DNA from 2 places in the Burkholderia sp. LMU1-1-1.1 genome. Region 1 is predicted to be linked to the other one. Evidence: predicted binding sites of a transcription regulator. Region 1 holds the regulator's gene; the other holds the start of a gene.
What was found. Region 1 encodes sigma-54, which starts transcription at its own class of promoters, with help from an activator protein. Its sites were predicted from a motif close to TGGCANGNAANCTGCTTT; they were not measured.
Positions count from the first base shown of each region.

Region 2: the regulator sigma-54 is predicted to act here: its motif matches at 5,082-5,099, upstream of MRBLMU1_RS25570 (PEP-CTERM sorting domain-containing protein).

Region 1 is NZ_JBEGHG010000086.1:52,787-60,124, forward strand. It holds gene MRBLMU1_RS31515 (cation:proton antiporter) at 1-624, opposite strand, end outside; gene MRBLMU1_RS31520 (KpsF/GutQ family sugar-phosphate isomerase) at 753-1,751, shown strand; gene MRBLMU1_RS31525 (KdsC family phosphatase) at 1,751-2,281, shown strand; gene lptC (LPS export ABC transporter periplasmic protein LptC) at 2,294-2,887, shown strand; gene lptA (lipopolysaccharide transport periplasmic protein LptA) at 2,919-3,497, shown strand; gene lptB (LPS export ABC transporter ATP-binding protein) at 3,500-4,252, shown strand; gene MRBLMU1_RS31545 (RNA polymerase factor sigma-54) at 4,262-5,743, shown strand; gene hpf (ribosome hibernation-promoting factor, HPF/YfiA family) at 5,819-6,178, shown strand; gene MRBLMU1_RS31555 (enoyl-CoA hydratase/isomerase family protein) at 6,345-7,338, shown strand, end outside.
Region 2 is NZ_JBEGHG010000056.1:6,104-13,441, forward strand. It holds gene MRBLMU1_RS25560 (hybrid sensor histidine kinase/response regulator) at 1-2,606, opposite strand, end outside; gene MRBLMU1_RS25565 (glycosyltransferase) at 2,793-3,998, shown strand; gene MRBLMU1_RS25570 (PEP-CTERM sorting domain-containing protein) at 4,074-5,027, opposite strand; gene MRBLMU1_RS25575 (PEP-CTERM sorting domain-containing protein) at 5,262-6,203, opposite strand; gene MRBLMU1_RS25580 (acyltransferase) at 6,377-7,066, opposite strand; gene MRBLMU1_RS25585 (nitroreductase family protein) at 7,066-7,338, opposite strand, start outside.

The sequences.
Region 1 (7,338 bases):
CCGGTGGCCGACGAACAGCAGCAGCGCCAGCACGATGACGGCCTTGAGGCCGGCCCAGGCCAAGGTCTCGACCAGCGCGTCGGGGCGCTGGCCCAGCGACGGGATCAGGATCAGCAGCGGCACCACGGCCAGATCCTGGAACAGCAGGATACCGATGATCTTGCGACCGTGTTCGCTTTCGAGCTCGAGCCGCTCGGTCAGCATCTTGACCACGATGGCGGTCGACGACATCGCCAGCGCGCCGCCCAGCGCGAACGAGGCCTGCCAGCTGATCTGGATGGAGGGGGGCAGCTGGGTGGCGATGGCCCAGCCGAACAGCATGGTGGCGGCGATGGTGAACACCACCTGCGCCATGCCGAGGCCGAAGACGATGCCGCGCATGGCCATCAGCTTGGGTAGCGAGAATTCGAGGCCGATGGAGAACATCAGGAACACGACGCCGAACTCGGCCAGTCCGTGGGTCGCCTCGCTTTGCTCGGCCAGGCCCAGCGCGTGGGGGCCGATCAGGATGCCGACGACCAGGTAGCCGAGCATGGGCGGCAGGTGCATCATGCGGAACGCCACCACGCCCAACACGGCGCTGCCGAGCAGTATCAGGGTTAATTCCAGGGGTGAAAACGTCATTTCAACATAGCCAGTAGAATAATATTTAGTTGTTTGTCGCCGGGGCCGGGCGTTATGTTTTGACTGGCAAGTTTTTTGCTTTCTCAATTCGGCTATACTTGGGTATGAGTGTAACCCATGAAAAAACAATGCTGAAAGCTTTCGACGCAAAAATGGCCGCGCACGCCTTGCGGCTGGCTCGTGAAACGTTGCAAAACGAGGCCGACGCCATCGCCGCGCTCAACGCCCGCCTGGGCGACGACGACAGCGTGGTGCGCGCCATCGCACTGTTGCTAAATTGCAAGGGCAGGGTGGTGGTGTCCGGCATCGGCAAGTCCGGCCACATCGCCCGCAAGATCGCCGCGACCCTGGCCTCGACCGGCACGCCGGCGCTGTTCGTGCACCCGGCCGAGGCGGCCCACGGCGACCTCGGCATGGTCACCGCCGACGACGCCTTCATCGCCATTTCGTATTCGGGCGAGAGCGCCGAACTGATGACGATTTTGCCGGTGGTCAAGCGCATGGGCAGCAAGGTCATCGCGATGACCGGCAAGCCCGGCTCGAGCCTGGCCGTGATCGCCGACGTCCACCTGAACGTGGCCGTGGCCAAGGAAGCCTGCCCGATGAACCTGGCGCCGACGACGTCGACCACGGTCACCCTGGCGCTGGGCGACGCGCTGGCCGTGGCGCTGCTGGACCTGCGCGGCTTCCGCGAGGAGGATTTCGCGCGTTCCCATCCGGGCGGCGCGTTGGGCCGGCGCCTGTTGACGCACGTGCGCGACGTCATGCGCAGCGGCGACGATGTACCGAAAGTCGGCGCCGACGTGAAACTGACGGACGCGCTGCTGGAGATCACGCAAAAAGGCATGGGCATGACCGCCATCGTCGACGCCGACGGCAAGCCGATCGGCGTGTTCACCGACGGCGACCTGCGCCGCATGATCGAGAAGGTCCAGGACTTCACCAAGGTGGTGATCCGCGACGTCATGCACCCGAATCCGCGCAGCATTTCGCCGGAGAAACTGGCGGTCGACGCCGTGGCCGTGATGGAGCAGTACCGCATCAACCAGATGCTGGTGACCGACGCCGAGGGCAAGCTGGTCGGCGCGCTGCACATCCACGACCTGACCCGCGCAAAGGTGATTTGATGACCGAGCTGACTTATGTGGAACGCGCCGCGCGCGTCAAGCTGATGATCTTCGACGTCGACGGCGTGCTGACCGACGGCAGCCTGCATTACGGCGCCGACGGCGAGGCCCTGAAGACCTTCAACGTGTACGACGGCCTGGGCATCAAGCTGCTGCAGGAATCCGGCGTGCAGACGGCCATCATCAGCGCGCGCGTGTCGCCGCAGGTGGTCAAGCGCGCCGCCGACCTCGGCATCGGCTTCCTGCACCAGGGCGGCCACGACAAGCTGACGCCGTTCAACGCGCTGCTGGAAAAGACCGGGCTGACGGCCGAGCAGGTCGGCTTCATCGGCGACGACATCGTCGACCTGCCGATCTTGACGCGGGTCGGCTTCGCGGTGGCGGTGCCGGGCGGACGCAAGGAGGTGCTCGAGCGCGCGCACCACACCACGGTGGCGCAGGGCGGACGCGGCGCCGTGCGCGAAGTGTGCGAACTGCTGTTGCACGCGCAGGGCACGTACGAGCGCGTGCTGGCGCAGTTCATGGTGTGATGGAGTGTAATCATGCGTAAAAGAACAGCACATCGCTGGCAGCTGACCTTGACGATGATCATCGGCGTGTTTGTCGCCGTCGGCAGCTTTTGGCTGGTGCAAGTGGTCAACCAGTCCGGCCAGGAGCAGCAGGCGGACCAGTTCCTCAACGAGCCGGACTACATCATCGACCGCTTCAGCCTGGTGCGCATGACCAAGGAGGGCAGGCCGGCGTATATCGTTTCCGGCGACAAGCTGACCCACCGGCCGATCGACGACTCGTCCGATATCGACAAGCCGTTCCTCAACAGCCTGTCGGGCCAGCAGCCGCCGATGACGATCCACGCCGATACCGCGCGGGTCGACCAGAACAACACGCGTGTCACGCTCAACGGCAACGTCGACGTGGTGCGGCCGGCCTCGCCGAAGGCCGAGGCGATGCACCTGCAGACCAGCACCCTGACCGTGTTCCCGGACGAGGAACGGATGGAAACCAAGGCGCCGGTGCAGATGAAGCTGGGTAACATGACTTCCAGCGGCACCGGCATGAAAACCAATAACGCGACGCGCCAGCTGCAGCTGGGCGGACGCGGAACGATCACGATGCCGCCGAAGGCGCCGCGCTAATACAAGAGACACCGATATGAAGGACACGATGATGAAGAAACTGATACTGTCGGCCGCGCTGCTACTGGCCGCCATGGGCGCGGCCCACGCCGAAAAAGCCGACTCCAACAAGCCGACCGAGATTTCCTTCGACAACCTCGACGCCGACGACGTCAAGCAGATCAAGACCTTCACCGGCAACGTCGTGCTGACCCGCGGCACTTTGCTGATGAAGTCGCCGAAGGCGGTGGTCACCGAAGATCCGGAAGGCTACCAGCTCGTGGTGCTGACCGGCGCGCCGGGCGTGCAGGCGACGTTCCGCCAAAAGCTCGACGGCGCCGGCGACCAGTGGGTCGAGGGCCGCGCCGACCGCATCGAATACGACGGCAAGACCGAGCTGGTCAAGCTGTTCTCGAAGGCGCAGATCAAGAAGCTGGAGGGCAGCAAGAACGCCAGCCAGGTCGACGGCGAGTTCATCTCCTATGACAGCCGGCGCGAATTCTTCGCCGTGAAAAACACCGCCACCGGCGAAAGCAAACCGGGCGGCGGCCGCAGCACCATGGTGATCCAGCCGTCGAACAAGCAGGCGCCCGCGCCCGCTCCCGCCACCAATCCAGCGGCGGGGAAATAAGCATGGAGCCAACATGCGGTAGCACCCTGATCGTGCGCGGCCTGCAAAAGACCTACGGCAAGCGCCAGGTCGTGCATGACGTCTCGCTGCAGGTCGAATGCGGCGAAGTGGTCGGCCTGCTCGGCCCCAACGGCGCCGGCAAGACCACCTCGTTCTACATGATCGTCGGCCTGGTGCCGTCGGACGCCGGCACCATCGACATCAGCGGCGTCGACATCTCCTCGCTGCCGATCCACCGCCGGGCCTCGCTCGGCCTGTCCTACCTGCCACAGGAGGCTTCGGTGTTCCGCAAGCTGACCGTGGAAGAGAATATCCGCGCCGTCCTCGAAATCCAGAAAGTGGACGGCAAGCCTTTATCCAAGGCTGCCATTGATGAACGGCTCAATACCCTGCTGGCCGATTTGCAAATCGAAAAGCTGCGCGAAAACCAGGCGCTGTCGCTGTCCGGCGGCGAACGCCGCCGCGTGGAGATCGCCCGCGCGCTGGCCACCAACCCGCGCTTCGTGCTGCTTGACGAACCTTTCGCCGGGGTCGACCCGATTGCCGTCATTGAGATCCAGCGCATCGTGCGCTTCCTCAAGGAACGCAATATCGGCGTCCTCATTACCGATCACAATGTGCGCGAGACGCTGGGCATTTGCGACCGCGCATATATCATCAACCAGGGCTCGGTTCTGGCTTCAGGCCGGCCGGACGACATCATCGCCGACGAGTCGGTCCGCCGCGTGTACCTGGGTGAACACTTCCGGATGTAAATAGGCCCCATGAAACAGTCATTGCAACTGCGCACGTCGCAGCACCTCGCGCTGACACCCCAGCTGCAGCAGTCGATCCGTCTGCTGCAGCTGTCCACGCTGGAGCTGCACCAGGAGCTCGAGCAACTGCTCACCGACAACCCCCTGCTCGAGCGTCTGGACGACCCGCTCGACCGATCGCTGCGGCTGTTGTCCGACGGCGCCATCAGCCAGCAGGCGCCGTCCGGCGAGGCGCCGCCCGAAGGCCCGCCGGGCCAGCAGGACGCGCCGGCCGCCGCCGACGCCGACCCCTACGACGGCCCCGCCGCCGATACCGAAAGTACCAGCAGCGAGGCCGACGTCGACTGGAGCGACGCCGGCCGCAGCAAGGCCCCCGACGACGAGGACGCGCGTCCCCAACTGGAGGCCAACCACTGCACGCTGCGCGAGCATCTGATGGAGCAGATGCGGGTGACCGTGCTGGAGACGCGCGACCGCGCGCTGGTCGAGCTGATCATCGACGCGCTCGACGAGAACGGCTACCTGGAGGAGCCGCTGGAGGAGATCCACGCGCGCCTGCCGGAGGAACTGGAAGTCGACATCGACGAACTGCGCACCGCCTTGTCGATGCTGCAAAGCTTCGACCCGATGGGCGTGGGCGCGCGCAACGCCTCCGAATGCCTGGCGCTGCAGATCAAGCGCCTGCCGGGCATCGCGCTGGTGACGCGGCGCATGGCGCTGACCATCGTCGAGAACCATCTGACCTGGTTCGCCCAGCGCGATTTCAACAAGCTGAAAAAGGCGCTGGTGTGCGACGACGAGGACTTGCGCGAGGCGCAGGCCGTCATCCGCCTGTGCAATCCGCATCCGGGTTCGGCCTTCGCCTCGGACGTGTCCGACTACGTGGTGCCGGACGTGATCGTCAAGAAGGCGCGCAACGGCTGGCAGGTCAGCCTCAACAACGACGTCATGCCGCGCCTGCGGGTCAACGCCATGTACGCCAACCTGCTCAAGCAGGGCAAGGGCGAGGGCGCGATGGGCGCCCAGTTGCAGGAAGCCAAGTGGCTGATCAAGAATATGCGCCAGCGCTTCGACACCATCCTGCGCGTGGCGCAGGCGATAGTAGAAAGGCAAAAGAACTTTTTCTCGCACGGCGCGGTTGCCATGCGCCCCCTTGTGCTTCGCGAAATTGCTGATACACTGGGTTTACACGAGAGCACTATTTCTCGGGTGACGACTCAAAAGTACATGCTGACGCCGCACGGCATGTTTGAGTTGAAATATTTCTTTGGTAGCCACGTCGCCACCGAAGCGGGCGGTGAAGCAAGTTCGACGGCGATACGGGCACTCATCGTGCAATTGACAGGAGCTGAAGACCCTAAAAATCCTTTATCCGACAGTAAGATTGCGGACATGCTGGGGGAACAAGGCATGGTGATTGCGCGACGGACTGTTGCCAAATATCGCGAAGCGTTGAAAATCCCTCCCGTTAGTCTCCGCAAGTCTTTGTAGTTACTTGGTCACTGTGCGCCCGGCCGCAATGGGCGCGGCACTGACCGTAAGCGACATTTATCTTTAGGAGCGTGTATGAATCTGACCATCAGTGGACATCATCTCGAAGTGACCGCGGCCATCCGCGAATACGTACAGAGCAAACTGGAACGTGTCACTCGTCACTTCGATCAAGTTATTGATATTGCTGTCATCCTGACTGTAGATAACCTTAAAGAGAAATCCAAACGCCAGAAGGCTGAAATCAATCTGCGCATGTCGGGTAAAACCGTGTACGTGGAAAGCCTGTCGCAAGACCTGTACGCCGCGATCGACACCCTGGTCGACAAGCTCGACCGTCAGGTCATGAAATACAAATCCAAAGTTCAGCAGCACGGCCACGATGCGATCAAGCATCTCCCGGATAGCTACGAACCCGCTGCCGCCGCCCTATAACAACGGCCTCCGGCACCATCCAACAAAGGGCGCAAGGGCGCCCTTTTTTGTGTCCGCGTTTTATGTCCACCTCGATTCGATGAAAATAATTTATCCCGTTTCGGCGGCGACGCCGCGCGCGCGGAAGTGGCGGTAGAATAGGTTTTTCATCACGGGTCGCGACATCATGAGTGAATGGGTCCACACCAGCATCGTCAACGGCACCGGCTTCATCACCCTCGACCGGCCCCGGGCGTTGAACTCGCTGTCGTTGGAGATGCTGCGCGCCATCACGGCGGCGCTGCTGGCGTGGCGCGACGACTCCGATGTCGCCGCCGTCGTCATCCGTGGCAGCAGCGAAAAGGCTTTCTGCGCCGGCGGCGACATCCGTTTCTTCTACGACGCCGGCCGCGCCACGCCACAAACGGGCAGCGCGCCGATCGAGGATTTCTTCACCGAGGAGTACTCGCTCAACCATCTGGTGCACAGCTACCCCAAGCCCTACATCGCGCTGATGGATGGGGTGGTCATGGGCGGCGGCATGGGCATCGCGCAGAGCGGGCCGGACGGCCGGGTGCGCATCGTCACCGAGCGCACCAAGATGGCGATGCCGGAGGTGAACATCGGCCTGTTCCCGGATGTCGGCGGCAGCTATTTCCTGTCGCGCGCGCCGGGCGGCCTGGGCCGCTATCTCGGCGTGACCGGCGCGACGATAGGCGCGGCCGACGCGCTGTATGCCGGCCTGGCCGATCATTATGTGCCCGCGGACGAGCTGGAGCTGCTGTATGCGATCCTGGAGTCGACGCCCGGCGCGGAGTTGGTCGAGGCGATCGCGGCTTTTGCGGAGCCGTTCAGGGACGCGGTCGGGGTGGGCAAGCTGGAGGCGGAGCGTGGGGCCATCGACCGCCACTTCGGCGCCGGGTCGGTGCCGGCCATTGTCGCTTCGCTGGAGTCGGATACCAGCCCGTTCGCGCGGGCCACCGTGCGGACGATGGCGAGCCGGTCGCCGTTGATGATGAGCGTGACGCACGAGTTGATCGAGCGCGGGGCGGCGCTGGACATGGGCGGCTGCCTGCGCATGGAGCGCGCGCTGGTCAGGCGTGTGTTTGAACACGGCGAGGTCATCGAAGGCGTGCGCGCGCTCGTCATCGACAAGGACGGTGCGCCGAAATGGAATCCGC
Region 2 (7,338 bases), on a different contig from region 1:
GCGACGGGCGGGGCCGCCGCCACCGCCGGAGCGGCGGCGGACGGCTCCGGCTCGTCGGCCGGACTGGCCGGGCCGGGCGCTTCGGCGGGGCCGTCCAGCGGCGCCGGCGCCACGCGTGGCAGCGTGATCCAGCGGCCGATGGTTTGTCCCAGCGCCTGCTGCGTGAACGGCTTGCTCAAGTAGTCGTCCATGCCGGCGGCCAGGCAGGATTCGCGGTCGCCCTGCAACGCGTTGGCGGTGATGGCGATGATCGGCAGGCTGCGCGAGCGGCCGCGCTGTTGCTCGTGGCGGCGGATCTCGGTGGTGGCGGCAAAACCGTCCATCACGGGCATCTGGCAGTCCATCAAAATCAGGTCGAAGTCGCCGGCCTGCACCGAGCGCAACGCTTCCTGGCCGTTGCAGGCGCGGCTGACGTCCAGGCCCAGCCCCTCGAGCATGGCGCTGGCCACTTCGACGTTGACCGGATTGTCTTCCGCCAGCAAGACCTTGCGTCCCTTGCGCGCGCGCTGCGCCGGCAGCGCCGTGCTGGAACTGAGCGTGGACAGCGGCGGCGCGGCAGGCGAGGCCGCGCCCGTATGCGGCAGGCGGATCGGCCGCTCGTCACCGGGCGGCAAGGACGGCACGGACGGCGGGGACGCCGGCGGCGGCACGTTGCGCGCCGGTTCGGCCCTGCGCATCTGGGTCTGGCTGACGACGCAGTCGTAGAGGTCGCACTCGCGCGGTGGCTTGATCAGTTGAAAGGCGACCCCGGCCTCGCGCTGCTGGACCCGGTCGGCGGCGTTGCGTTCCGTGCTCAGCAACAATAGCCGCGTGGCGGCCAGGCCGGCGTCGGCGTGGATCGCCGCCGCCAGCGCCAGGCCGCTGGTGCGCGGCAGCTCCATGTCGAGCAGCACGACGTCGTAGGGCTGCGCGGCCGACGCGGCGTGGCGCAACTGCTGCAGCGCCTGCGTGGCCGAGGCGCTGGCGCCGAGCACGCGCCAGGCCGTCAGCCGCCGTTCCAACTCGGCGCGGCTGGTGGGGTTTTCGTCAACAATCAAAGCGCGTATTCCCAAATGGGTGTTGGAAGGATCGTCAAAATCGACGCGTGGTTTATCGAAATTTACGGCAAACCAAAAGATCGACCCTTGAGTTAACGCATGCTCGACGCCTATCGTGCCTCCCATGAGCTCCACCAGTTGTTTTGAGATCGCCAGGCCGAGGCCGGTGCCGCCGTGTTTGCGCGTGGTCGAGCCGTCCGCTTGCGAGAAGGAATCGAAAATGCGCGAGCGCGCCTCGCTCGAGACGCCGATGCCGGTGTCGTGCACCTCGAAGCGCAGGCCGACGGTTTGCGTATCCTCCTGCACCACCGCGACCTTGACGGTGATCTTGCCGCTCTCGGTGAATTTGACGGCGTTACCCAGCAGATTGAAGATCACCTGGCGCAAGCGGTTCGGGTCGCCGTAGATGGCCACCGGGATGTCGTTGGCGATGGCCAGCTCCAGCCGTATGCCCTTGGCCTGCGCCTGCGGCGAAAAGACATTGTCGATGTCGTCGAGCAGATCGCGGAAGTTGAAATGGATGTATTCCACCGTCAGCTTGCCGGCCTCGATCTTCGAGAAGTCCAGAATGTCGTTGATGATCACCAGCAAATGCTCGCCGGAACGCTTGACCATGCTGGTGTAGTGGCGCTGCTGCTCGCTCAGTCGCGTGGCCAGCAGCAACTCCGTCATGCCCAGCACGCCGTTCATCGGCGTGCGGATTTCGTGGCTCATCGTGGCCAGGAAGGCGCTCTTGGCCTGGCTGGCGGCCTCGGCCGCGTTCTTGGCCTTTTCCAGTTGCTCGGTGCGCACGCCGACCTGGCGCTCGAGCTGGTCGCGGTACTGCGCCAGCGCGGCGTCGCGCGCCTCGACCTGGGCCAGCATGTCGTTGAAGCTATCGATCAGCGCGCCGAGCTCGTCGCTGCGCTGATGGCTGATGCGCTCGGTGGGCTGGCCGCGGCTGACCTGCTGGGCCGCCGCGATCAGCTTGCCCACCGGCTCGGCCACGCTGCCCTTGAAGCGCGCCGCCATCAGCAGCGCCGTCATGAACGACAGCACCGCCGCGACCGCCGCCGCGCCGAGGTTTTTCAGCACGTCGATCCACATGCGCGTCTGCGAGCGCTCGATCAGCACGGTGCCGGCCGGCGCGTCGCGCCCGCGCACGTCGCGCTGCAGGCGCATGGCCGGCGCCCACGGCGGACCGGTGCGTTCGCTGCGCACCTCCGGCCCGGCGGCCGGGATGTCGAGCAGGGCGGGCGCTTGCTGGTCGTCCGGCAGGTCCGCCGACGCGTAGCGCGCCAGCAGCTTGCCGTCGCGGTCGTACAGCGCCGCCTGCAGGATGTCGTCCTCGTCGACCAGCGTCGCCAGCGTCTGTTCAGCTTGCTTGCGGTCGCCGCGCGATAGCGCGATCATGCTGTTGTTGCCGATCACGCCGGCCAGCGACGTCAGTTGCTTGCGCTCGTCGTCGGTGTGGTTGAGCACCGACGTGACGGCGAAGGCAATGAATACCAGCATCAAGGCACTGCCCGTGGACAGCACGGAAATGATGGTCAGTTTCTGGCTCAGGCCGGAACGTTCGAAATTGAACATCGCGTGGCGGTTCCCAACGATACAGTGGGCGCCGAATGCGTCGACGCGGGCGGTGCGCGGCACGCGATTCTTGAGTGCCACTAGGAAAAATATATGTATGTGGCAAGGGCGATGTTGATCTAGGTCTAAGGCTGCACATTTGCGCATGCTCAAACGGCGTCGGATACCACACTTCACGCTGGCGATATGGAACTCAAAAAGATCTTGTTTGTGGCCGAGGCCGTGACGTTGGCGCACGTGGGACGGCCGTTGGCGCTGGCCGGAACGCTCGACCGCCGGCGCTACGAGGTGCACTTCGCCTGCGCGCCCGGCTATGAAATGTTCTTCCAGGGCAGCGATGTGCGCAGCTGGGGCGTCACCAGCATTTCCAGCGCGCGCTTCCTGGCCGCGTTGGCCGCCGGTAAGCCGGTGTACGACGCGGCGACCCTGCGCCGCTATGTCGAGGACGACCTGCGCCTGTTGAAGGCGGTGCGGCCGGATGTGGTGATCGGCGATTTCCGCCTGTCGCTATCGGTCAGCGCGCGGCTGGCCGGGGTGCCGTATGTGGGCTTGATCAACGCCTACTGGAGTCCCTACGTGCGGCAGCATTACCAGGTGCCGGCGATCGGCCTGTCGCGCGTGCTGCCGATCGCTGTCGCCGATCTTCTGTTCAAGCTGGCGCGCCCGCTGGCGTTCGCGCTGCACAGCGCGCCGCTCAACCAGGTGCGGCGCGCGTACCGGCTGGCGCCGCTGGGCCACGATTTGCGCCGCGTCTACACCGACGCCGACCACGTGCTGTATGCCGACATCCCCGAGATGTTCCCGGCGACGAACTTGCCGTCCACCCATTGCTATCTGGGGCCGGTGACGTGGTCGCCGCCCACCGGCTTGCCGGACTGGTGGGACGCCTTGCCGGCGGCCAGGCCGGTCGTCTATGTGACGCTGGGCAGCTCCGGGCGGGGCGCGTTGCTGCCGCGGGTGTTGCAGGCGTTGGCGCCGCTGCCGGTCAGCGTGATCGCCGCGACCGCCGGCAATGTGGGGACGATGGCGGTCCCGCCCAACGCGCGCGTGGCCGCCTATTTGCCGGGCATCGAGGCGGCGCGGCGCTCCAGCCTGGTCATCTGCAACGGAGGCAGTCCGACCAGCCAGCAGGCGTTGAGCGCGTGCGTGCCGGTGCTGGGCATCGCCGGCAACCTCGATCAGTACTTGAACATGCATGGCGTGGTGGCCAGCGGCGCCGGCGCCTTGTTGCGCTCGGACCGCCTGAGCGAGGACGCGGTGCGCCGCGCCGTCCTCGACTTGCTCGAACAGCCCGGCGCCACGGCGTCCGCGCGCAAGGTCGCCGAGCAGTTCGTCCGCTACGACGCCGGCGCCCGGTTGTCGGGGCTACTGCTCAAGCTGTTGCCGTTGTGAGCGGATGACATCCGGGCGAAAAAAAACGGACCGAGGTACGCCGCCAGGGTCCGCCAAAGTTACACAACCGCCGTGTCAGGATTTGTTCCCGGTCTTGCCTTTCCGGCGGCTGCCCATTGCCAGGCCGGCGAAGCCCAGGCCCATGATGGCCAGGGTGCCGGGTTCCGGCACCGCCAGGGCGGCGAAGGACTGCGAGGAATCGACCTTCAGGAACGGCACCGTGGTGGGCGTGGCGCCGTCCCACATCATCGTCGGCGTGAAGAACGAGGGTACGTTGGTGGTGCCGGTGACTTTGTCCTGGAAGATGGAACCGGTGACGATGTCCAGGTAGGCCGGATCGACGTAGTCGATCATGAAGCGCGAATCGAACGAGCCGGTGCCGACCGCGCCGCTGGCGGTGAAGCTGGCGTCGTTGAACACCAGGTGGCCCGACAGGATGATGATGCCGTCGCCGTCGGTGTCGCCGGGGGAGGTGCCGCAACCGGTCGAGGTCGAACCGGTGCCGTAGCAGCGCACGGTGTTGGCGCCGTTGCCGGGCACGGCGCGGCTGCTGCCGGGGCCGGGGGTGATCTGGTCGAAGTAGATGGCGAGGTTCTGCACGCCGGCGCGCAGCGGATCGACGTCCATCGCGGCCGACTGCGATGGCGGCAACGTGAAGTGGGCGCTGGTCGGCGTCTGCAGGTCGACCAGCTCCTGGAAGCGCACCACCTTGCTGATTTCGAAGGTGGTGTTCAAGCCGGCGGGCGTGACGATGGCCGGCACGTTGCTGTTCGACATGGTGCCGATGACCATCTGCGACCGCAGCTCGGTCAGGTAGGGCGCGGCGCCGCCGGGGCCGACGGTGATGCCGGGGATGAAGCCGGTGGCCAGGCCGGTGTCGGTCACATTGGTCCACAGATCGGCGTAGGTGCTGTAGGCGCCGCTGCCGGTGACATCGAGGCCCACAGTGGGGCCGGCGCTGGCGGTGAGCGGCGCGGCCAGGGCAGTAGCGATCGCGGCGGCGGCCAGTGCGGGTTTGAGGATGTTCATGTGTGTGCTCCCTGGAGTTGAGGGGACCCCGGAAATCGGGATCGTATGGCCTATAGAGCAAAACCCTTGCCAAGCAAGGTGAACCGTGAGGAATCAAGCACTTGCGCAACGCCGACGCTATGTTTTTGCAAGGGATGTAAAAAATACCGTCTAAAAAAACGGACCGCGGGCATGGCGCCGGGTCCGTTGAAAAACGCCGGAGACGAAGCTGTCGCCGCAGCGGCAAACAGTGGATCAGGACCGGACGTCGATCTTGCGGCGTTTGCTCAGCGCCAGCCCGGCCAGGCCCAGCCCGATGATGGCCACGGTGCCGGGCTCCGGCACGGCGAAGGATTGCGAGGAGTCCACCTTCAGGAACGGCACGGTGGTGGGCGTGGCGCCGTCCCACATTGAGGTCGGTGTAAAGAACGACGGCACATTGGTGGTGCCGGTGAACTTGTCGATGAACACCGAGCCGGTGACGATGTCGAGGTAGGCGGGATCGACATAGTCGATGACGAAGCGGGTATCGAACGAACCGGTGCCGACGGCGCCGCTGGCGGTGAAGCTGGCGACGTTGAAGACCAGGTGGCCCGACAGGATCATGACGCCGTCGCCGTCCGGATCGCCGGCGGCGCCGCCGCAACCGTTGGCGGCGCCGCCGGTGACGCCGGCGCCATAGCAGCGCACCGTGTTGACGCCATTGCCGGGCACGGCCTGGCTGGGACCGCCGGGGGTGATCTGGTCGAAGAACACGGCGAAGTTCTGCACGCCGGCGCGGGTGGGATCGACGTCCATCGCCGCCGACTGGCTCGGCGCCAGCCCGAAGGTCGCGGTGGTGGCGTTCTGCGACGTGACCAGCTCCTCGAAGCGCACGATCTTGGTCAGCTCGAAGCTGGTGTTGAGGCCGGGCGGCGTGACGATGGCGCCGATATTGCTGTTGCTCATGGTGCCGATGACGGTCTGCGTGTGCAGATCGGCCAGATACGGCGCGATGCCGCCGGGACCGCCGACGGTGGCGCCCGGGATGAAGCCGTTGACCACGGCGGTGTCGGTGATGTTGGTCCACAGGTCGGCATAGGTGGTGTAGGTGCCGGTGCCGGTGGGATCGAGGCCGACCACGGGGGCGCCGAGCGCGGCGAACGGCGCGGCCAGCGCGGCGGCGAGGATGGCGGCGGCGGGTTTGTAATAGTTCATAGCTGTTCCCCAAGAAATAGAAGACCCTGGAAATCAAGGTCGCTCCACCTCTTCAGCAAAACCCCTGCCAGCTTGGACGAAGCCAGTGGATTCAAGGGCTTGCGCCGCGATCCGTGTTGCGGATCGAACAGTGCGTAAAAAATTCCGGCACTTGTTTGCTCCAGCTCATTGCTCTAGTTCAGCTCGCTAGCCTTTACTGTCGGGGCTGCTTTGATTTTGCGCGCCGGAATGCCACCCCAGACTTCGCCGGCGCCGATGTGCGTGTCCTTCGTCACCACCGCGCCGGCCGAGACGATGGCGTGGTCGCCGATGCGCACGCCCGCCATCACCACCGCCTTGGCGCCGATGGTGACGGTGTCGCCGACGACGACGGCTTTCAGTTCCAGCCTGTTGCCTTCGATCACGTGCGCGAAGATCACCGCGTCGTGGCCGATGATGGTGTTGCTGCCGATGCGCGTGAGCGGCGGGTCGAGCAGGGCGCCGGCGCTGTAGGTGTTGGCGCCCAGTTCGGCGCCGAGTGCCAGATAGATCAACCGCACGATCGGCACCGGGATGAAGTGCGTGCGGATCAGCGAATTGAACAGCAGCAGGTAGAACAGGATGTTGACGTTGGCGGCCAGTTCGTGGCGCGAATTCTCGGCCACCTCTCCCTCGCGAAGCGGCATGATGAACAGGAAACAGCGGTAGACCGCGAAGGCCGCCAGATAGGTCAGCAGCACGGCCGCCAGCAGCAGCGTCACGCCGCGAAAGTCGCCCAGCGGCAGGCTGCCCAGCAGCAGCGCGGTGGCGCCCAGGCCCAGCGCCAGGATCAGTGCCAGCAGGCCCAGGAAGACGGCGATCTGCAACGGTTTGATGGCGCGCATCAGCGGCTCCCGGCCGGCGGGCCGACCAGCAGTTCGTTGAGCGGCTTGCGGATCGAGCGCGCCGCCGCCGGAGCGCCGGCGCCGATGCGGCCCATGAACACGGCCGTCTCCCACACCTGTCTGCCGACCAGCAGCTCGCCCTGTCGCGCCAGCTCGGCCGCGCGCTGCTGCATGCCCGGCGTGCCGGAAAACACGCGGCCGTCGCGCACGTAGCGTGAAAAGATCAGCGGCGTCAGCTCCGGCTGCAATTGCAGGCCCTGCGCCGTGGCCGT